Regions from separate parts of the Cupriavidus sp. USMAHM13 genome, predicted to be linked through region 1. Evidence: predicted binding sites of a transcription regulator. Region 1 holds the regulator's gene; each other region holds the start of a gene.
What was found. Region 1 encodes FNR, which switches genes on or off when oxygen is low (the NO sensors DNR and NnrR bind a similar motif). Its sites were predicted from a motif close to TTGATNNNNATCAA; they were not measured.
Positions count from the first base shown of each region.

Region 2: BKK81_RS22385 (universal stress protein) is a predicted target of FNR. The motif match lies at 3,150-3,163, and genes of this name have one in related genera.
Region 3: BKK81_RS10815 (hemerythrin domain-containing protein) is a predicted target of FNR. The motif match lies at 3,156-3,169, and genes of this name have one in related genera.

Region 1 covers NZ_CP017751.1:3,083,921-3,091,410, reverse strand. Annotated here, with positions in the region: gene ccoO (cytochrome-c oxidase, cbb3-type subunit II) at 1-551, shown strand, start outside; gene BKK81_RS13590 (cbb3-type cytochrome oxidase subunit 3) at 556-753, shown strand; gene ccoP (cytochrome-c oxidase, cbb3-type subunit III) at 750-1,664, shown strand; gene ccoG (cytochrome c oxidase accessory protein CcoG) at 1,717-3,186, shown strand; gene BKK81_RS13575 (hypothetical protein) at 3,309-3,527, shown strand; gene BKK81_RS13570 (hypothetical protein) at 3,524-3,769, shown strand; gene fnr (fumarate/nitrate reduction transcriptional regulator Fnr) at 3,845-4,570, opposite strand; gene BKK81_RS13560 (sulfite exporter TauE/SafE family protein) at 4,651-5,409, shown strand; gene scpB (SMC-Scp complex subunit ScpB) at 6,022-6,927, shown strand; gene rluB (23S rRNA pseudouridine(2605) synthase RluB) at 6,932-7,490, shown strand, end outside.
Region 2 covers NZ_CP017752.1:900,374-907,863, reverse strand. Annotated here, with positions in the region: gene BKK81_RS22395 (arsenate reductase (azurin) large subunit) at 1-2,365, opposite strand, end outside; gene BKK81_RS22390 (arsenate reductase (azurin) small subunit) at 2,381-2,728, opposite strand; partial or broken gene BKK81_RS36945 (twin-arginine translocation signal domain-containing protein) at 2,847-2,900, opposite strand; gene BKK81_RS22385 (universal stress protein) at 3,269-3,760, shown strand; gene BKK81_RS22380 (universal stress protein) at 3,808-4,275, shown strand; gene BKK81_RS22375 (DUF1488 domain-containing protein) at 4,379-4,660, shown strand; gene BKK81_RS22370 (hypothetical protein) at 4,757-5,308, shown strand; gene BKK81_RS36105 (TraR/DksA family transcriptional regulator) at 5,358-5,822, opposite strand; gene BKK81_RS22360 (BON domain-containing protein) at 5,993-6,658, shown strand; gene BKK81_RS22355 (Hsp20/alpha crystallin family protein) at 6,716-7,138, shown strand; gene BKK81_RS22350 (universal stress protein) at 7,241-7,490, shown strand, end outside.
Region 3 covers NZ_CP017751.1:2,458,387-2,465,876, forward strand. Annotated here, with positions in the region: rRNA gene BKK81_RS10810 (16S ribosomal RNA) at 94-1,625, opposite strand; gene BKK81_RS10815 (hemerythrin domain-containing protein) at 2,490-3,059, opposite strand; gene BKK81_RS10820 (tripartite tricarboxylate transporter substrate-binding protein) at 3,945-4,163, opposite strand; gene BKK81_RS10825 (GlsB/YeaQ/YmgE family stress response membrane protein) at 4,286-4,537, shown strand; gene BKK81_RS10830 (hypothetical protein) at 4,766-5,047, shown strand; gene BKK81_RS10835 (methyl-accepting chemotaxis protein) at 5,100-7,073, opposite strand; gene BKK81_RS10840 (NAD(P)-binding protein) at 7,257-7,490, opposite strand, start outside.

The sequences.
Region 1 (7,490 bases):
TCTTCCAGCACTCGACCACCGAGCCCGATCCCGGCATCAAGCCATACTCGGCGCTGCGCCTGATGGGCCGCGACATCTATATCCGGGAGGGCTGTGTCGGCTGCCACTCGCAGCAGATCCGCACGCTGCAGGCCGAGACCGAGCGCTACGGCCATTACTCCACCGCGGGCGAGTCGGTCTACGACCATCCCTTCCTGTGGGGTTCCAAGCGTACCGGCCCGGATCTGGCGCGCGTGGGCGGCCGTTATTCGGACGACTGGCAGCGCATCCACCTGCGCAACCCGCGTGACGTGGTGCCGGAATCGGTGATGCCAGCCTACCCGTGGCTGGAGAGGACCGTGCTGCCAACGCATGACGTGCAGGCGCGCATGCATGCGCTGCGCCGCCTGGGCGTGCCTTACACGGACGACGAGATCGCCAAGGCGCCGGCCGAGCTGGAAGGCAAGACGGAGGAAGACGCGCTGGTGGCCTATCTGCAGGGCCTGGGCATCAACAAGCGCAATGTGCGGGTCGACACCGCGGTTGCCGGCGGGCAGCCGGCCAAGGAGTGAGGCCATGGCCATGCTGAGCGCATTCTCGACCGTGCTGTCGATGCTCTTCTTCCTCGGCATCTGCTGGTGGGCCTGGTCCGCCGGCCGCCGGCGCGCCAACGAAGAGTCGGCCATGCTGCCGTTCGCACTGCCTGACGAGACGTCGGTGGCGGGCGCGGGCAGCCATGTGGATACCACATCTAGCAGGAAGATCAGTTCATGAGCGACTTCATCTCGGATTTCTGGAGCTACTACATCGCGGCGATCGCCCTGGCGGGCATCGTGTGGTGCGTCTGGCTGCTGTTCTCGCAACGCAAGGTCGCCAAGGCACAGGGCGCGGTCGAGGACACCGGCCATGTCTGGGACGGCGACCTGCGCGAGCTCAACAACCCGCTGCCGCGCTGGTGGATGTGGATGTTCCTGCTGGCCTGCATCTTCGGCCTGGGCTACCTGGTGCTGTATCCGGGGCTCGGTTCCTACGCCGGCCTGCTGAAGTTCTCCACACAAGGCGAACTCGCAGCGCACCGGCAGGCCGCGGAGAAACTGCAGAACTCGGTCTACGCGAAGTACATGAAGATGGATATCAAGCAGGTGGCGGCCGATCCGGAGGCGCGAGAGATCGGGCAGCGGCTGTTCCTGAACTATTGCGCGCAATGCCACGGCTCGGACGCGCGCGGCAGCCGCGGCTTCCCCAACCTGAGCGATCACGACTGGCTGTACGGCGGCGAGCCCGAGACCATCCAGCAGACCATCACCAAGGGTCGCAATGGCGTGATGCCCCCGTTCTCGGCGGTCATCGATGCCAAGCTCGCCGGCGACGTGGCGCAGTATGTGCGTTCCCTGTCGGGCCTGGCCTACGATCCGATCCGTGCCGCACGTGGCGAGGGCACGTTCAAGTCCACCTGCGCGGCCTGTCATGGCGCCAACGGCAAGGGCAACCAGGCGCTGGGCGCACCGAACCTGAGCGACAACACATGGTTGTACGGCAGCTCGGAGTCCACCATCGTGGAGGGGATCCTGAAGGGACGCAACAACCATATGCCTGCGCATGAAGAGATCCTGACGCCGGAGCGTATCCGCATGCTGACCGCCTACGTCTGGGGGCTGTCGAACGCGCCGGAGGCGTCACGATGAGGAAAGTGCATCGCGCCGCGCCGCAGGGCGCGTGCGCCGCCGGAGCCAGCCAATGAATGCACCGGAGACGGAACCGCTGGCCCGCAAGGGCGGGCCGGCAACCGCAGCGCCTGCGACCGAGTCGGTCGACGAGGCGTTGTATGAAGTCCGCCGCAAGATCTACCCGCGCTCGGTCAGCGGTGCCTTCTCGAACTGGCGCGTCTGGCTCGTGCTGCTGACGCAGCTGATCTACTACGGTACGCCGTGGCTGCAGTGGAACGGGCGCCAGGCGGTGCTGTTCGACCTGGGCGCGCGCAAGTTCTATATCTTCGGGCTGGTGCTGTGGCCGCAGGACGTGATCTACCTGAGCGTGCTGCTGGTGATCTCGGCGCTGGCCCTGTTCCTGTTCACCGCCATCGCCGGCCGGCTGTTCTGCGGCTATGCCTGTCCGCAGACGGTCTATACCGAAATCTTCATGTGGATCGAGCGGCATGTCGAAGGCGATCGTTTCGCCCGCATCCGCCTCGACGGCGATCCGTGGTCGCTGCGCAAGCTGCGCATCAAGGCGACCAAGCATCTGCTGTGGATCGTGGTGGCGCTGTGGACCGGTTTCACCTTTATTGGCTATTTCGCGCCGATCCGCGAGCTGGGCGGGCAGGTGGCTGCGTTCGCGCTCGGGCCCTGGCAGGCCTTCTGGATGCTGTTCTACGCCTTCGCCACGTGGGGCAACGCGGGCTTCATGCGTGAGCAGGTGTGCAAGTACATGTGTCCCTACGCGCGCTTCCAGAGCGTGATGGTGGACCGCGACACCTTTGTCGTCACCTACGACAGCGGCCGCGGCGACCCGCGCGGCAGCCGCTCGCGCAAGGCCGACCACCGCGCCGCTGGGCTTGGCGACTGCGTCAATTGCAGCATCTGCGTGCAGGTCTGCCCGACCGGCATCGACATCCGCGACGGCTTGCAGTACGAGTGCATCGGCTGCGGCGCCTGCATCGATGCCTGCAACCAGGTGATGGACAAGATGGACTACCCGCGCGGGCTGATCCGCTACACGTCGGAGAACGCGATGCGCAAGGGCTGGTCGGCCCAGGCGACGCGCAAGCGCCTGCTGCGTCCGCGCGTGATGATCTATTCGGCGATCTGGCTGGCACTGCTGGCGGGCTTCGCCATCTCGCTGTCACTGCGCACGCCGCTGAAGGTGGATATCATCCGCGACCGCGGCAGCCTCGGGCGCGAAGTCGAGGGGCGCTGGGTGGAGAACGTCTACCGCCTGCAGTTGATCAATACTAGCGAGGCGCCGATGCAGTTCACCATTCGCGCCGACAGTGCGGAACTCGGCAAGCTGCGCGTGGAGTCCGACGGGGCGACCGGCGAACTCGCACCGACCTCGAACCGCCTGCTGGCCATCCGCGTGCGCGTGCCGCTCGAGCAGGCGCGGCAGGGCACGCACAAGATCCGCGTGACGGTGCAGGGCGGCCAGGAGGAGGGGCATGTCGTCGAGGTGAACCAATCGACTAGTTTCATCGTGCCGCGCGACCTGTAGGGCGTGCGGAGGGGATTGCCGCAGGGCAGACAAGCGGGGCGGCCACGATGCCGCCGTGCGTAACAGCAAGGAGCGAAGCCATGCAAGGACCCGCCCGACAATCATTGACGGACGCCGGCACGATGCAGCAGGCCGTGCGGCCGTGGTGGAAGGAACCCTGGCCCTGGCTGCTGATGAGCGGGCCGCTGGCGGCGATGGCCGCCTGCGGCGTGACCATCTGGCTGGCGATGACGCATCCCGACAAGCCGATCGAGGAGGGCGTCAGCCGGCACGGGCTGGTGGTCGAGCGGCAGGGCGCGGCGCGGGCAGTGTCCGGCGCGACAGCCACGGAGCGGCCATGAGACTGCGCTGGCTGATGTGGGTCCTGTGGCCGGCCTTCCTGGTCGCCGGTGTGGCAACCGCCGCGGTGTTCTCGCTGGTGGATCCAAGCGATCTCAGGCTGTTCGGGCGGCCGGTCGAGGCCTCGCGCGAGGCGGTCTACACCATCGGCTTCCTGCTGGCCTGGCTGCTGTGCTCGCTGTCGAGCGCCCTGACCTTTTATACGATGCCGGTGCGCCTCGGCGATACCGACGAACTGGAGTAGGGGATGCGCGCAGGCCGAAGGGCTGGGCAGAACGGGGCCTGTCGAAGGCGCCGGATGCCTGCGCCCTCGGCTTGGTCAGCAGCTCTTGCCGTAGATCTGCTTGATGCCGGGTACGTCGACCAGCTTGACGTGGCGCTGGCGGATCTGGATCAGCCCGGCCTCGGCGAAGCGCGAGAACAGGCGGCTGACGGTTTCCAGCTTGAGGCCGAGATAACTGCCGATTTCCTCCCGGCTCATGCGCAGCACGAACTCGGTCGACGAGTAGCCGCGCTCCGACAGGCGCTCGGACAGGTTGACCAGGAAGGCGGCCAGGCGCTCCTCGGCGCGCATGGAGCCGAGCGTCAGCAGCATGACCTGGTCCTGCGTGATCTCCTTGCTCATCATGCGCAGGAACTGCTGCTGCAGCGACGGCACGGTGGTCGACAGGGTCTGCAGGTCGTTGAAGCGCATCACGCAGACCTCGGTGTCTTCCAGTGCGGTAGCATCCGACGCGTGCTGCATCTCGCCGAGGCCGTCGAGTCCGACGACTTCGCCCGGCAGGTGGAAGCCGGTGATCTGCGAGCGCCCGTCTTCCATCGTCACGTGTGTCTTCAGGGTGCCGAAGCGCACCGCGTAGACTGCGCTCAGGGGTTCGCCGAGCCGGTAGAGCGTCTCGCCCTTGTGGACTCGCACGCGTTCCTTCACCAGCGAGTCGATCTTTTCGATGTCGTTGCGGTTCATGCCGACCGGCACGCACAGGTGTCCGAGCGAGCAGGACGAGCAACGGGGCGACATCGCGGTGACGGGGATGGAATTGAGCAAGCCGGGGCCTATTGTCGTTGAGCTGCGAGGGCGCAATTTCTGCATTTTACTGTGTGAAGGCATCCGAAGGGGAGCGAAAGTTGACTGCGGCGGTCTTTTTCAGTGTTTTTCTGCTGGCCTTGCTGGGTGGCGTGCACTGCGCAGCCATGTGCGGCGGCATTGCACTGGCGGTCGAGCGGCCGCAGGCGGAAGCGCCGGTCGTCGTGCTGCGCAGGCCGCGGGACTGGTTACGTGAACAGTTATCCATGCATGCGGGGCGGGTGGTGACTTACATGCTGCTCGGTGCCGCGCTGGGCGCGGTCGGCGCCGGTGCCTGGCGAGCCCAATACCTGCCGCTGCAGCGCGGCCTGTTTGCCGCTGGCAGCATGGTCCTGCTGGGCACCGGCCTGTGGCTGCTGGCCGGGCGCGCGCCGCAGTTCGCCGCGCTGGAGCGCTTGGTGGCGCGTGGGGCCGGAGCCCTGGCAGGCCGCCTCCGCGGGCGGCGCGCCGGTGCCCCGTCCGCCCCGATTCAGGTCCGCCCGCGCTTGCTCAGGCGTTTCGGCATCGGTCTGGCGTGGGGGCTGGTGCCGTGCGGCATGGTTTACGGTGCGCTCACCCTATCGTTGCTTGCCGGCAACGCGTTGTCGGGGGCCTTGCTGATGGGGGTATTCGGTCTCGGGACCTTGCCCAACCTGCTGATGTTGTCCGGCCTGTCCGGCGCGTTGCGCGGCTGGTCGCGCCGGCCCTGGGTGCGCGTCGGTGCCGGCGTGGCAGTGATGGGGTTTGGTGCGGCCGGGCTTGTGCGGGCGGCGATGTTGCCGCACACGCTCGCCGCACACGGCTTCTGTGTGGTGTTCTGAAGGGGGCTCTTCTGTTTTGGTGATGCGTGAGGCACTTTGTCGGGTGTGCCGAAGGCGCCGCGCTGGTGATGGGCGGTTGCAGCGCCGGGCCGGAATGCCCTACAATCGGCAGCATTGCAGTATCTATCGCGCTGGCGCTGCCGCGCGCATGGCCGGGCAACTCGAACGGCCGTCCTGAGGCCAGTCCGGGCAGAATGTTGCTGACGGACGTAGCCACCTCGCAGCAAGCCATGCCGGTTGACAAGATCTCCGGTTCAAAAGACCGGCTGGGCGTTGCGCGACGGGAGGTGCGCAACACCGTGCGGATGACTGCATCGTTCTTGCGGCGGAAGGGGTTGGACCCGTTCGCGCCGATCCGCCGCTCCAGAAGGGCGGTGCAACGCAAGAGGCCTTTCGGCCGGCGCTGAGGCCGGCAGCAGGGCAATTCTCCGCCGGACTGACCCGGCAACCCGAAGCAGAATAAGATGGGCGCGCGGCTTTCATGCGGACGGCATGCCGGCCGGCCGCGCAATGAGATGGCGATGGCGCTTCGGCCTCGCTGGATCCGAAATCCCCGAATCCTCCGGCGGTCCGCCGGGGGCAGGTGCAAAGACAGGCTGCACACATCCGTATATGAATACCCAAGAGGCGAAAATCGTCCTCGAGACTGCGTTGATCTGCGCGCAGGAGCCCTTGCGCGTGGCGGAACTGCGACGGTTGTTCGCCGATGAGGTGGCTGCCGACACCATCCGCGTGCTGCTGGACGAGTTACGTCTGGATTGGCGTGATCGGGGCGTGGAACTGGTGGCGCTGGCCAGTGGCTGGCGTTTCCAGAGCCGGCCCGGCATGCGCGAATACCTCGATCGCCTGAATCCGGAGAAGCCGCCGAAATACTCGCGCGCGGTGATGGAGACGCTGGCGATCATCGCGTACCGGCAGCCGGTAACCCGCGGCGACATCGAAGAGATCCGCGGGGTGACCGTCAGCACGGAGGTGATCAAGCGGCTCGAGGACCGCGAATGGATCGAAGTGATCGGCCATCGCGATGTGCCAGGGCGGCCCGCGCTGTACGCGACCACCAAGGCTTTCCTCGATGATCTCGGCTTGCGTACCCTGGACGAGTTGCCCCAGCTGGAGGATGCGCAAGCGCAGATCCAGGCGGCCTTGCTGGACCAGCAGGCCATTGACTTCGAGTCGCTTGGCCAGGCCGGCGTGCCCGCCGGGCAGGATGCGGAGGGGCAATTGGCCCTGGATGGCATGACGGTCGCCGAGGCCGGCCGTGTCGCCGGCGGCCTGGCGCCGGCGACGCTTACCGAGGCGATCATCGAAGCCGCACCTGGGCAGGTTCCCGCCGGGTTTGACGCCGTTCCCCAGGCTGTGCGGCAGATACCTGAGCCAGCCAGCCATGCCGCCGAGGCGTCCGCGCGGACGCCGGCCGACGGCGTACCCGATACCGAGACCGCATCCGCCCAGCCGGCCGATGCTCTCACGCCGGCAGACGGCGAGCGCGATGCGCGCGACGAGCGCCTGCCTAACTGAACCCATGCAACATCCGATTGTGAATACTTTGTCCGATTCTGTAGAGCAAGACGTCCGCCACGCGGATGCGCCGGGCAGCGATGCCGGCAGTGCGGCCGAGTCCGGCGCATCTCCCGAGGGCGGCGCACGCCGCAAGGGCCTGCGGCGCGGCTTGCGCAATCTGGTGGCGAGCCGCCGCCAGGCGGCGCAGGATCGAGAGGCCGGCCGTGGCGCGGCGCCCGAAGGCGGCGATGCCGCGCCTGGCGAGGCTGCGCCGGCGGCGTCGGCTCAAGGCGGCAAGTCGGCAGGGCGCAGCCGCGGCAAGCGCAAGGCTGCAGCGGTTGACGCGGAAGCCGAGGCCATCCGTGCCGAAGCGGCACAGGCTGCGCCGGGCCAGGACGGGCAGCCGGTGCCGGCCGCGCCGGGTGGCCGCGAAGGTGGTGCGCGCAAGCGCAGGCCGGGACAAGGCCAGCAGGGGCGGGCGGCAAAGCCGGCCGGCGAGTCGGCCAAGGCCGGCGGCCGCCCGCAGGCCAAGGGCAAGGCCACGCAGCCGCGTCAGGGCGCGCCCAAGGGTGCTGGCAGCC
Region 2 (7,490 bases), on a different replicon from region 1:
AGGGCGTGGTCACGTTGCCGACGATGCCGTTGTAGTGGGCAAACTGCATGAAGGCCTGCTTGTGCTTGATGTCGGGCTCCAGGTAAGCCATAGCATAGGTCGTGCCGTAGTCGTTGAACACCTCGACCACGTCGCCCGAAGCAATGCCGAGCGGACGCGCGTCCTCGGGGTTCAGCTCCAGGTAGGCCATCGGCACCCGCGCCCGCACGAACTCGTTGTACTGATCGTGGTACATCGTCTGCCAGACCTCGTTGACACGGCCGTTGTTGATCCAGAAGTGGTACTTGGCCTTCTGCGCCTCGACCGGCTTCGGCAAGCCGGGCCAGGTCGCCGGCTTGAACTCGGCCTTGCCGTCGGCCGTATCGAACTTGCCCTCGGTGTAGAGCATTTCCGTGCCGACCAACTTGCCGTCTTGATAGGCCTTGGCCGGCAGCTGCACGCCGTTGTTGCCCATGGCACGCAAGCGTTCGTAGGTCACCAGGTTGCCGGTGCCGCCGCCTTGGCTGTCGATGGGGCTCGCGCCGGGCTGCCCGGCCTGGCGGAAGCCGTCGTTGAAGGCATCTTCCTCGCTGCGCCAGTCGAAGCCGTCGAAGCGGGCGGCCATGTCCTGCTTGCCCTCGGCCTGGTAGAGCCGCTTCAGCGCATTGGCGATATCGGCGGCGATCAGGCAATCCGGGCGGGCCGTCCCCGGCGGATCCATGAAGCGCTGCGACAGGCGCATGCGGCGCTCGCCGTTCATCGACGTCAGGTTCATCTCGCCGGGGTGCGCGGCCGGCAGCATCAGGTGGGCGCCGTCGGCCAGCATGGTCGGGTAGAGGTTGATGTTGACCAGGAACAGCCCACCCTTGCTCTTCACGGCGTCGTAGACCGCGTCGGCCATCTGCGGTACCGAGGCGCCGCGCAGGCGCCCCATCGCCTCCCGCACGATCGCCGTGCGGCGCAGAATCACGGCGCGGTGCTCCTGCGCATTGAGCGTGGTCTGGAACGGATTGGCGCCCCAGGCCGTGTACATCATGCCCTTGCCGTGGATGATCTCCTGGTCCACATAGATCTTGGTCTTGCCGGGATAAGGCGGCCGCGCGTATCCCTCCTGGTGGCCGCCCATGCGGACCACGCCCGTCCCGCGCCGGCCCACGTTGCGGGTTGCCAGCACCAGGTCGACCAGCGCCGACTGGATCAGGTAGTTGTCGTTGCCCCAGATGATGCCTTTCTCGTAGGCGTGCATGGTGTGCGGCCGGTGGCCGGACGCCTTGGGCTTGTAGGCCCATTCGGCCGCGCGCCGCAGGCGCCCGACGGGCACGCCGGTGATCCGGCTGGTGTCCTCCAGTGACAGGTGGTTCGCACGCAGGGCCGCGTCGAATCCCTTGGTGTAAGCGCCGATGAACTCCTTGTCGTGCCAGCCCTGGTCGACCACGTAGGTCAGCAACCCGTCGAACAGGGCGATGTCGGTACCCGGTTCGATATCGAGGTGCAGCACGTTGTCCTTGCCGGCCGCCTGCTCGGCCACCGCGATGGTTGTCGTGCGGCGTGGATCGACGAAGATCACCTTGGCCGGCGCGATGCTCTCGCCCGGGAAGCGCTGCTTGCGCTTGTCGACGGTCTGGCCCTGCAGGTTGGGCAGCCAGTGCGCCAGGAAGTAGTTGGTCTGCGTCTCGTAGGAGTTGCAGCCGATGGCGACAATCACGTCCGCCAGCTCGGCGTCCTCGTAGCTGTTGTTGAGTTCACCGATGCCCATCTCGCGCGTCGCGTGGCATTCCGAGTTGTACGCCGGACGATTGTGGATCCGGACCAGCGGCGTGCGCAGTGCCGTGAACATCAGCTTGCCGGTTCCCCAGGTGTTCTCGAAGCCGCCGCCGGCGCCGCCATGGTCGAAGCAATCGAAGGCGAGCTCGCCGGGGCCATCGCGATCGAGGACGCGCTTGGTAACCCCTGCGTAGAGCGCCAGCGCATCGTCCCAGCCGATATCGACCCACTGATCGGCCAGGTAGAGACGCGGGCTGCGCAAGCGGGCGCGGCCGACCCCATCGGGGTTGAACATCACCTTGGCGAGCTGTCCGCCGCGTGTCGACGACAGCCCTTTGTTCACGCTGCACCGCTTGTCGGGCACGATCAGGATGTTGTGCCGGCTGCCGTCGCGATCGGTGACCGTGTTCTGCATGTTCGGCGTCATGATCACGGCCAGCGGCGGCAACTGCTTGCGAAAGTCCAGCCCCAGGGCATTCTGGCCCGGCGCCCGCCCGCCTTCGCTGTTTTCCGGCCATTTGTAGACGTGGTAGCCGCAACCGACGATGCAGAAGTGGCAGGTCAGATCCGTCCGCTGCGCGTTCACCGGGGGCAGCGCGACCCGGTCCTTGTTGGTAGCCATGGCGGTACGCTCCGCTTACAACAGGTTGGCTTGCCGGCCGTAGATCAGCCCCTCGACACCGACGGCCCGGAAGGTGCCGTCGCTGGCGTTGTACTCGAGTTGCACCCGCGGGAGGTTCTCGGTCGCCTGGCCCGACACCATCTGCCCGGACTTCTCCGGATCGAAGATGCTGAAGTGGCACGGGCACTTGAAGGTGCGCGCCTTGGCGTCATAGGCAACGGGACAGCCCATGTGCGTGCACAGCGTGCTGTAGGCAACCACATCGTGATCCGGTCCCGCGCCACCGGGCACCGGCGCGCCCATCTTGATCACCGCGCAGGGCGACGCGGCGTCCGGATAGGAAAAGGCGAGCGGGATGTTCACCTGGAGTTGCGCCAGGCGCGCGACCGGGCGGGTGGGGAACGGTAGGGCCGTGCGGCCAAGGTCGGCGGGGGGGCGATGCCGCCTGCGCCGGACCCGGTACATTGCCGGCGACGCTGAGCCCGGCCGCGGCACCGCCGGTGGCCTTGAGGAACTGCCTGCGCGATATCGACATGGTTGCCCCCTCCAGACAGGAACCGCAGCCATCAGCGACGCGGGTTACGGGCGTGCCGTGGTCGTTGGCATGGGGGCGATGGATGCCGAGCGGCCGCGACCCATCATGGGCCACGTGCTTTGATAGCCGATATTTTCGGAAATATAGAAATTATCTAGCTTAACGGGGCGGCAAATGCACGCTGCAACGCGGCACCGGCCGCCCGGATCTGCGCGCCCGGCTGCGAACGCGGCGCCGCAGCGGCTTTCCCTGATCCAGGTCAAGCCGCGCCGCCGCCGCCGCGCCACACTGTGGATCAAGAGAGCGGAAACATGCCAAGCGCGCTTGCCCTCCCGCGCCAGCCCCCACCCATCATCAGGAGTCCCGCCATGCCCCAGACCATCCTCGTCGCCATCGATGACAGCAGCTGCGCCAGAAAGGCCCTGCAGCAGGCGGTATCCCTGGCCGCCTCGACCCAGGCGCGGCTGGAGATCCTGCACGTGGTGGACTACGGCTACCTGAAGTACGACCTGGGCTATGTCGACGCCGGCGCACTCGGGCCGCAACTGGTAGTGGCGGGCGAAGAACTGCTGCGCGACGCCGCGGCCGCCGCCGACGCGGCCGGCGTCTCGTGCGGCGTGCACCTGGTCAACGATGTGCTGACGCTGGGCGACATCCCGTCCGCGGTGCGGCAGGCCGCCAGCGAATGCAAGGCCGACATGATCGTGATCGGCACGCACGGGCGCCACGGCCTGCGCCGCCTGCTGCTCGGCAGCGTGGCCGAAAGCCTGGCGCGCGAGTGCGAGGTGCCCGTGCTGCTGGTGCGCGAGCCGGCCGCCGCGGCAGGCGGCCAGCAGGCCGAAGCGCGCGCCGCGGCCTGAGCCCTTCCCCTTTTTTCATTGCTCGCCGCAAGGCCGGGAGACCTACCATGTATCAACGCATCCTGCTGGCGGTGGATGGCAGCCACTGCGCCGAACTGGCCATGGAGCAGGCCATCGGCCTGGCCAAGGCCGGCGGCGGCGCCGTCCAGGCGATTTTCATCGCCGACGACATCGACATGCTGTATGACGCACGCTACTACGACCCCGGGCAGATGCGGCGGGAACTGGAGGCCTGGGGCGAGAAGGTGCTCGCCGCCACCGCCAGGCGCTGCGAGGCGGCCGGCGTGCCCTGCACGACACGCCTGGTGACCCGGCCGGCGGCGCCGGGGCATTTCGCCGATTCCATCGTCGCCGAAGCCGAGGCCTGCGGCGCCGACCTGCTGGTGCTCGGCACGCATGGCCGGCGCGGCCTGTCGCGCGCGCTGATGGGCAGCGTGGCCGAGGGCGTCGTCCGCAAGAGCCGTCTGCCGGTGCTGCTGGTGCGCAGCGATTCGCGCCAGCCGGCGGCGGCTTAGCCGGCATCCGGCACGGGACCGCTGGCGCGCACGTTCTGCGGCGGCAGTGGCTACAGTAGGTAGAGGGAAGCTGGAGGAATCCAGCCAGCACAGCGAGCACGGCATGAACAAGCAGATTGCCTTTCCGGACGCCACGCCCGACTACTGCGCGGCCGGCCCCTGCCTGGACTGCGCGGCCACGGTCGACGGCCACCCCGCCACCTACTCGGTCACGGCCGAGGCGCTGGAAGACCACTTCGGCGCGCGCTCCCTGCGCGCCGACGACCTGCTCTGCGCCTTCCAGCACCACCGGCAGGAAATCCAGGACGTCGCGCGCGCGCTGTTCGAGATGACCGGTGCGCACCGCATCGTCCTGCACAGCGGGCACTTCCGCTTCGCCGGCTGAGGGCGGCCCGGCAAGGCGGCCGCGGCGCTCGCGGCGCGCAAGCGCGCGCGCTCCGCGCCCGTGCGCAAACCCAGGCGCGCACAGGAGGAAACCGACATGTCCACGCAAGACCTGGGCTGCCTGGGCAGCGAACACCTGCGCCTGTTCGGTGCCGTCACGCAGTGGTTCGCGCGTTATGAACTGCTGATGCAGGAGGCCATCGCCACCTTGAGCGGCGCCGATCCGACCGCGGTGATGCTGCTCGTGCGCCGGCTCGACTTCGGCGCCCAGCGCGAGGCGCTGCTCGACCTGCTGCGCTGCCGCCACGTACCGGTGGACCGCTTCGACCGGATCCACGCCTACCTGCTGGTGCCTCATACCCATCGGCAGTTGCTGCACGACATTGCCCACGCGCGCTGGGCGCCGGGACGCCTGCCGGGCTCGCTGCAGCCCGCCTGGGTGTTCGGCCTGCCGCGCAGCATCGTGGCGCTGCACGAGGTGCCCGATGATGGCGGCGAGCCGGCGCCGGCGCGCGCCGCCGAAGAAGACGCCTACTCGCTCGACGACCTGAGCGGCATCGTCCGCACCCTGGCCACGCACCACGCGGCGCTGGCGTCCTACCTGCGCGAGATCGGCCTGGTGAAGGACCCCGGCAGCGAAGCCGCCTGAGTCCTGCACCCGTGCCACCCGGGCGGCGCCACGGAGGCCGCCGCCACGCCTACGGCCGGCCCGGCCGCAGCCGCTCGTGCTGGCGCTGGCAGGGCAGGCAGCGCCGCGCGGTCGGGCAGGCCAGCAGGCGCGGCTGCGGGATGCCCTGCCCGCAGTCCGCGCAGATGCCGTAGTCGCCCGCCGCCAGCCGCGCCCGCGCCGCGGCAATCTCCGCCAGCTCGCGGCGCGCGTGCGCCTGCGCCGCCTCGCTCACTTGCGCCGAGGCGGCGCGGCCGGCCAGGTCCTTGTAGTCGACCTGGTCGGTCTGGTCGGTCTGGTCGGTCGGCTCGATCCGGTCGACCTGGTCGGCCGGACCGGCCGCCGCTTCCACCGGGACCGCGCCGGCCCCGGCTCCGCCGCACTGCGCCAGCGCACGCTGCTCGGCCTGGTCCAGGCGCGTCGCCACCTCTCCCCGCCATCCCTTGCACAGGGCACCGCACGTGCCCGTGCAGGCCTTGCCTTCCGCTGTTGTCATCGTGCCCCCTCGCCTCTCCGGCTGCCTCGTCGATGGCGGACCGCGCGCGGCATCCGCCCTGTCTCCGATTGTCTCCGCGCGCGCCACCGCGGCCTTGCGCCAGGTCAAAGCCGGTCGCGGCGCGCCGCCTATATTGCGAACAGGCCCGGCCAACGCAGAGGAAGGACGACATGAAGACGGATGCCCAGCTCCACCAGGATGTCAGCGCCGAACTCGAATGGGAGCCGGCGGTGCACGCCGCCGCCATCGGCGTCGAGGTCAACGACGGCATCGTGACGCTCAGCGGCCACCTGCGCAGCCACGCGGAGAAGCTGGCGGCGGAGCGCGCCGCCGAGCGCGTCGCGGGCGTACGCGGCGTGGTGGTGCAGCTCGAAGTGCGCCCGGGCGAAGCGATCGGCGACGAAGCGCTGGCCCAGGCCGCGCACGCGGCGCTGCAGTGGCAGGCCAACCTGCCCGCCGGCGCCATCAAGGTGCGCGTCGAGAAGGGCTGGATCACGCTGAGCGGCGAGGTCGAGTGGGGCTACCAGCGCGCCCTGGCCGAACGCACCGTGAGCCATCTGCGCGGCGTCACCGGCCTGCACAACTACCTGACCGTCCAGTCGCGCATGACGCCGCCCGACGTCGCCCGCCGCATCGAGGCCGCCCTGTGCCGCCACGCCCAGCGCGAGGCCCGCCACATCGATGTGCGCGTGGAGCATGGCGTGGTCACCCTCAGCGGGCAGGTGGATTCCCTGGCCGAGCGCGACGCCACGGTCGGCGCCGCCTGGTCCGCGCCGGGGGTGGTCAATGTGATCGATGAACTGCGCGTGAACGGCGCGCCGGCGGCGCACCGCTGAATCCGCCGCGCATCTTGCAAGGCGGCGTTGCGCCGCCTGTCTTCCCAGGAGAGAACGATGAGCAATATCCGACTGCATGATCCCTTCTCGCTCGAGCCGATCGGCGATGTGATGCAAGGCATGCTGCGCGCGCTGCGCGGCAGCGCCGACAGCGGCATGCCGTTCAAGGTCGATGTCAGCGAGTCCGACAAGGCCTACACCGTGGTGGCGGAAATCCCCGGCGCCAAGAAGGAGGACATCCAGGTCGCGGTGGAGCGCGGCACGGTGATGATCTCGGCCAAGGTCGAGCGCGCCTCCGAGACCAAGGAAGGCGAGCGCGTGATCCGCCGCGAGCGCTACGCCGGCACCATGCAGCGCGCCTTCACGCTCGACAGCAATATCGACGAGGGCAGCGTCGATGCGAGCTACGAGGACGGCGTGCTGAAGGTCGTACTGCCCAAGAAGGAAGCCACGCCGCAGCAGCGCATCACGATACGCTGAGGCGCGCGCAGGCCGCTTCCCGCGGCTTCCTGCCGCTTCCTGCTGTCGGCCGCCGGCGCGCGCGAGTGCGCCGGCGCCGCGCATCGCCCTGGAGGATCCGCCATGCGCCCAGCCAGCATCCTTGTCCATCTCGACAGCTCGGCGCGTTCGAGCCTGCGCCTGGCACTCGCGGCCCGGCTCGCCCAGGCTGCCCAGGCCAGGCTGATCGGCCTGTACGCCGCCTTCGAACCCGATCCCGCCTGGTACGCGATGATGGAAGGCGCCGAGACCTATATGGCGGAAGACATGGCGCGCCGCGACGCCACCCGCGCACGCGCCGAGGCGGCCTTCCACGCCGCCGTCGACGCGCTGC
Region 3 (7,490 bases), 630 kb from region 1:
GCTCGATATCAAGCACTTGCATTTGGCCATGTCCTGGCCGCAACAACAAACAACCGATAAGTGTGAGTGCTCGACTCGGAATGCACGCTCTGGAAAGGAGGTGATCCAGCCGCACCTTCCGGTACGGCTACCTTGTTACGACTTCACCCCAGTCATGAACCCTGCCGTGGTAATCGCCCTCCTTGCGGTTAGGCTAACTACTTCTGGCAAAACCCACTCCCATGGTGTGACGGGCGGTGTGTACAAGACCCGGGAACGTATTCACCGCGGCATGCTGATCCGCGATTACTAGCGATTCCAGCTTCACGTAGTCGAGTTGCAGACTACGATCCGGACTACGATGCGTTTTCTGGGATTAGCTCCCCCTCGCGGGTTGGCAACCCTCTGTACGCACCATTGTATGACGTGTGAAGCCCTACCCATAAGGGCCATGAGGACTTGACGTCATCCCCACCTTCCTCCGGTTTGTCACCGGCAGTCTCTCTAGAGTGCCCTTTCGTAGCAACTAGAGACAAGGGTTGCGCTCGTTGCGGGACTTAACCCAACATCTCACGACACGAGCTGACGACAGCCATGCAGCACCTGTGTCCACTTTCCCTTTCGGGCACCTAATGCATCTCTGCTTCGTTAGTGGCATGTCAAGGGTAGGTAAGGTTTTTCGCGTTGCATCGAATTAATCCACATCATCCACCGCTTGTGCGGGTCCCCGTCAATTCCTTTGAGTTTTAATCTTGCGACCGTACTCCCCAGGCGGTCAACTTCACGCGTTAGCTTCGTTACTGAAGAAATGAATCCCCAACAACTAGTTGACATCGTTTAGGGCGTGGACTACCAGGGTATCTAATCCTGTTTGCTCCCCACGCTTTCGTGCATGAGCGTCAGTCACGTCCCAGGGGGCTGCCTTCGCCATCGGTATTCCTCCACATCTCTACGCATTTCACTGCTACACGTGGAATTCTACCCCCCTCTGACGCACTCTAGCCTTGCAGTCACAAGCGCCATTCCCAGGTTGAGCCCGGGGATTTCACGCCTGTCTTACAAAACCGCCTGCGCACGCTTTACGCCCAGTAATTCCGATTAACGCTCGCACCCTACGTATTACCGCGGCTGCTGGCACGTAGTTAGCCGGTGCTTATTCTTCCGGTACCGTCATCCCTCCGGGGTATTAGCCCAAAGGATTTCTTTCCGGACAAAAGTGCTTTACAACCCGAAGGCCTTCTTCACACACGCGGCATTGCTGGATCAGGGTTGCCCCCATTGTCCAAAATTCCCCACTGCTGCCTCCCGTAGGAGTCTGGGCCGTGTCTCAGTCCCAGTGTGGCTGATCGTCCTCTCAGACCAGCTACTGATCGTCGCCTTGGTGAGCCTTTACCTCACCAACTAGCTAATCAGACATCGGCCGCTCCTATTGCGCGAGGCCTTACGGTCCCCCGCTTTCACCCTCAGGTCGTATGCGGTATTAGCTAATCTTTCGACTAGTTATCCCCCACAACAGGGCACGTTCCGATGTATTACTCACCCGTTCGCCACTCGCCGCCAGACCGAAGTCCGCGCTGCCGTTCGACTTGCATGTGTAAGGCATGCCGCCAGCGTTCAATCTGAGCCAGGATCAAACTCTTCAGTTCAATCTCTGTGTGGTTCCGCGCAGTTGCCTGCGCAAACCTCGCTCTTTCGAGCGGTCGCTCACTCTCAGAAAACTGACTGGCTCCGTCCGAAGACGAAACCAAACATGTTTACTGTGCGAGCACTGATAACTTGTAAGCTAGAAGACCGGGGTCTTCCGCATTCATTATCAAGCACCCACACTTATCGGTGTTTGTTTGTTAAAGAACCACCCTTTCGGGCCGCATCCGGCTTTGCCGGTTTGCGTTGCCGCTGCGTTATGTCTGCAGCGAAGGAACGAGACTATAAAGAACTTTCCGAGATCAATCAAGCGATTTCGAGAATTTCTTTATTCGGACGCCGCACTCATTCGATCCGCGCCAATCCTGCCATTCCCTCCCCGTCACGCGGTGCGCTGCGAGCGAGGGAGCGAATACTAGTCCCTCGATGACTGACTTGCAAGCCGAAAAATGAAAAGCGCCGCTTTTGACACTTGAACGCCGGGACACCGATCCGGGTGAGAACGGCGCCGACTGGATGTATCCGACGCCAACAAGCACTGTGAGGACATGGTTTCCACTTCCGTCCGAGACAGGACGCCCGGCATGCCTGGCGCGTTCTCGTCGTCTGCACGCTGGCCTTCACCGTCCGCTTCATGGTCTGGATGATGTCCGGCGTCATCGCCCCCCCCCCCCTGAAGCAGCCTTCGGCCTGAACGACACCGAGTTCGGCCTGCTCGCTGCCGCCGTACCCTGTCGCCGAAGCGACGGATCCGCCAGGAAAGGCTGACAGCACTCCGCCAGGATCATTCTCCCGGCTCCTATGATTCAGAGGCGTTCATCGGGCCTTTCAATTGATGCCAGGCTTCTTTTCACGCGATCAAGGCCCTAGTGCACTTCCTGAATGGGCGCTCTCGCATCACGCTCGATCTGCTTGCGCAATGCCGTGAAGCGCTCCTGCACACTCTCCCCAAAAAGAGGATCGGGGCTGCCTGGAACGGTAGCCGCGACTTCCGCCCAGTCCTGCTCGGTCAGCAGTTGCGCTGCGCGCGGCATGACGTGCCTTTCCTCGGTGGAAAGATGATTGCGGTAGTACACGAGATACATGGCCACAGCCGCTTCCAGGGCCGCGCGCGACGTGATCATATCCCGCTCCGCTTCATTGAGACGGCTCAGGAATTCCTCGCCCACCGTGGCAATCACGCGATGCTCTTGCAGAAGCCGGCTGACCACGATCTGCATGCCGGGATCCCGCTCGACGAGCAGGGCGTACGCGACATCCTCGCGCGGATGGTGGACACGATCGCCAAAGTTCCGCATGTAATAGATGATCTCGCCCATCAAACCATAGTTCGGCTGCGCTCCCCGGTGAAAGGCGATCACCTGCTCTTCCAGCAGATCGAGCAGCGTGGAGAAATGGATGTGATCGGCATGCCAAACGGCAAGTTGGTCGGTCATGGCGTGCTCCAGGGAGACTGGTCAGGTAAGCGATCCGGCTCGAAGTTAACTCAACAAACCCCGATTTCAACAGTAGTCCCCCGCCACGTTTTGAGGATGATGTAGATCAACAGTGGGCCTCGCTCATTCCCCGCCCACTTCCGCTGGCGCGTTGCCCCTTGCTCGAATGTCGCCAGGCATATCGAACTGACGAAGGCTTCCAGCGCAAGCCGCGGGCGCAACAGCATCTTCCGCCCGCGGGCCGCGAATGGGGCAAAGGACAGTGGCCGCGCCGCCAGGCTCGCGGGCTCGCGTAGTGCAATGAAACACCATCGTCTCGAGACCCGGAGACCCGCCACTCCACGACAGGTCCATTGCGCCGGGCCACCTGCTGCGGCCTGCCCCTGGCGTGCCGTCGGCTCGCCACGCTGGTTGGCCGCCACCGCGCCGGCGCCTGGCGGGCACCGGGTCACTGGTCGATCTCGCGCAGCGCGCCGTTCGTTCGCAACCTCGTGGCAAGCACGGCTGGCCGGGTGGTTGCGTTGATCCGCCTTCCACTCAGGCGGCACGTGGACATCCCCAACCTTGGCGGCTCCGACGCCCCCACCCACACACGGCAGCGATTTCCCCTTCTGCGCGGCAGCGACGATGGCATCCCTCGATCCCTGGCATCCTCGCACCAATGATCATTTATTACTACGTAATACGTATTGTTTAATACTTTTCGAAACAATCTTTAGACATAATCATGCTTCTGTCTAACTATTGGCACGGATCGAGATCCATCATCGTTGCCACGACCGCCGATGGGCTCTCAGCATCCTGCAGCACGTCCTGTGGCTATGACGATCGAGGCCGCGGTGCCTCGCGCATCCCGCTTGAGCACCCGGCCCCGCTCTTCTTCCCTTACTCGGGCTTCACACCCGAATCGCGGATCACGCGCGCCCACAGCCGTGCCTGCCCTTCGATCCAGGCGGCGAACTCCTCCGGCGAATTGCCATAGGGTTCCAGCCCCTGCAGCCTCATCTTCGCCATCACATCGGGCTGCCGGAGGGCATCGGCGATCGCGGCGTTCAGTTTCTGCACCAGATCCCTTGGCGTGCCAGCCGGAGCGAACAGCGGCACCAATCTACGACGAAGACCGGGAGGCCTCCTCATTCCCGCCAGATCCCGCCACCGGCCCGCACAAATTCACCTAGAGTGATGTCTGATGCGGTGCCACATGGACAACAGCCAGGAGAACAACGATGCAACATGGCCTGATTGCTTGGCTGGTGATCGGTGCGGTCGCCGGATGGCTGGCGGGGGTGCTGGTCAAGGGCGGCGGCTTCGGACTGCTGGTCGACATCATCGTCGGCATCGTCGGCGCCATCGTCGGCGGCTGGTTGGCCGGCCTGCTGGGCATCTCGTTCGGCGGCGGCATGATCGGCTCGATCATCACGGCGGTGATCGGCGCCGTGGTACTGCTCTTCCTCCTCCGGCTGATCAAACGGGCCTAGGCGCCACCGGCGCCGGCCTCAGCGCGATTCCGTCGCGCGGAGGAGCTGCAGCCTATATCGCCGCAGGACATCGCCTGCATCGACCTCGCTCCGCGGGCATCCTGTTGCCGTCATTGCCATTCACGCTGCCTGCCGAAACTGGCAGCAGCGCGCCTTGTCGTGCTTGATTTCGCCTCGATACTGTATATATTTACAGGTACTGTATGGATATACATGTGCGAGGCCGTCATGGAACATCTGGTCCGGGTGCAGAACGAATATGACCGCCAGGTCCTGGCCTGGCTGCGCCGACGCATCGGCGACGCGGCGCTGGCCGAGGCTGCCAGGCGGCTCGGCGGCGAACGCAAGCCATATCTGTCCAGCCTCTGCCGCGCGCTGTCGATCCGGCCACCCGCACGCGTGGATTTGCGCGCCGAGGCGCGGCGTGCCGACCTCGCCGTCGGCGAGCGCTACCTGGCGCGCATCCGCACCATCCTCGGCGCATCCGGACAGGCCTCACGGGCCCATTGAGCGCCAATCGGGCGCCAATCGGGCGCCCGTGCCGTGCTCCCGGCATCCGGTGTCAGGCCTGCAGCGGTGACGCAACCGGTACCGGTGCGTGATCGAGGTGGAAGCGGCCGACCAGCGCCTCCATCCGCTCGGCCTGCTCCTTCAGCATCGCGGCGGCGGCGGCTGCCTGCTCGACCAGCGAGGCATTCTGCTGCGTCGCCTGGTCCATCTGCACCACGGCCTGGTTGACCTGGGCGATGCCGCCGCTCTGCTCGGCCGAGGCACGGCTGATCTCGGTCATGACGGTGTCGACGCGGGACACCGCCGTGATCGCCTCGCCGATGGTCTGGCTGGCCTGCTCGACCAGTCCGGCGCCGTGCGCCACGCGCTGCGCCGACTGCGCGATCAGCGCGGCGATCTCCTTGGCCGAGGTACCCGCGCGTTGTGCCAGGCTGCGGACCTCGGCCGCCACCACGGCGAAGCCGCGCCCGTGCTCGCCCGCCCGGGCCGCCTCGACGGCGGCATTGAGCGCCAGGATATTGGTCTGGAAGGCGATGCCGTCGATCACGCCAGTGATGTCCTCGATGCGGTGGGAGTCGGCCGCGATGTGCCGCATGGTGTCGAGCAGGTGCCGGATCGCGTCGCCGCCACGGCCCGCGACGCCGGCCGCCTCGGCCGCCAGCGTGCTGGCCTCGCCGGCATGGCCGGCATTCTGTTTCACGATGGCGGTCAGCTGTTCCATGCTGGCCGCGGTCTCCTGCAGCGAGGCCGCCTGCTGCTCGGTGCGCTGAGACAGGTCCAGGTTGCCTTGCGCGATCTCTCCCGCAGCCACCAGCACCTGCTCCGCGCCGGCGCGCGTCTCGCGCACGGTGTCCTGCCAGGAGCGCAGCAGGACTTGCAGGTGGCGCCGGATATCGCTGAATTCGTCGCGCCCGCGCACCACCAGTTCGGCGCGCAGGTCGCCCGCGCCGATCCGCTCGACCCAGGCGGCGATCCCGCGCAGGTCCTCGCCCACGCCACGGCAGAAGCCCGCGAACAGGTAGAAAGCGGCGCCGACGGTGAGCAGCGCCAGCGCGCACATCCACGCCAGCTTGTCCTGCACCGCGCCGATACGCGCTTCCAGCATGGCATGGGCACTGGCGCCGAAGGCGCGATTGGTCGCGCCGATGGCGTCGATGGCAGCGGTGGCCTCGTCGAAATAGGCCTTGGCCTCGATGCGGATACCGTCGCGGCCCAGCAGCCTGTCCTTCAGGGTCACCGAGAATCCATCGACCGCCGCCAGGCGCGCCTTGGCTGCCTCCACCTCGGCGCGGTAGCCTGGCGCGGCCGCGCTCACGCGCTCGGCGTCGCGCCTGACCGTCTCCACCGCCTCCTGTATCTGCTCGCTGAGCGCGCCCAGCCCGGCCTGCTGCGCGCTCTCGGCGAAACCGCCCTGGCTGATGATGGCGGTACCGCGGCCGCGCGCCAGCGCGGTGAACTCCGCCAGCCTGGGCATGGTCCCGAGCATCAGGTTGATCAGGTAGTACGACCCCGCATCCGGGTCCAGCGCCAGCTCCGAGCGGTCACCGAGATCGCCCACATAGAGCCGCAGTTGCCTGACCAGTGCGCTGTGCTGCGCGAACAGGGTGGACGCCGGTGCCTGCAGGCCTTCGGTCTTGAGGGTACGCCATGCCTCTTCGAGGGCGCCGGCCTGGGCATCGAGGCCGAAGCCGCGCGCGTCGGCCGCGAGCTGCGCCGCCTGCTCTCCGGCACGCGCGTCGGCTGCCTCGTAGGTGGCCCGGAAGGCAACGTTGCCTGCCTGCACCGCCGCGGCGGCACCACGCCGGATCTGCACCTGGCGCATCATCTCCAGCGCACGCTCGACCGCGGCGAGCCCGCGCACCTCGGCGCGCGCGGTCTTCAGCTCGGCGAGCGAGGCCTGGAAGACCAGCGACATGGCGCCGGCCAGCGGCAACAGGAACAAGAGTGCAAGCAACAGCAGCTTGCGCGAGATGCTGAGTGCCGCCATCAGGCGCACCGCGGGATTCAACCATCGGGTCATCGTCATGCCTTGATCAAGCCATCGTCGTGGCTTGTATCGGCAGCATCGGAACGAATTGAAGCAGTTTCACCCACACATTTCAGAAATCGTCAAGATGGTGCAAACACATCCCGATTTATGGGCATGAATCCCCATCCAGGTGCGTGCGCCACCTGGATTTTCGGCAATCCGGCGCAGCGCCTGGCGGACTCAGGCCGGCAGCGATTCCACCGCGCGCCAGGCCTGCTCGACCGCGGCGACCAGCGACGGGCTGCCCCCGCTGTCGGCGCCGGCCAGCGCGACATTGCCCACGCCTGCCCGCGCCGCCTGCTGCGCGGCCGTGCCCGCATCATCGCCATCGACGCTGGAAGGCCGGTAGCTGTAGCCGTGCGACCAGCGGTTGACGGTGATGGCCCGCACCAGTTGCGCCGCGCTGCTGCCGGC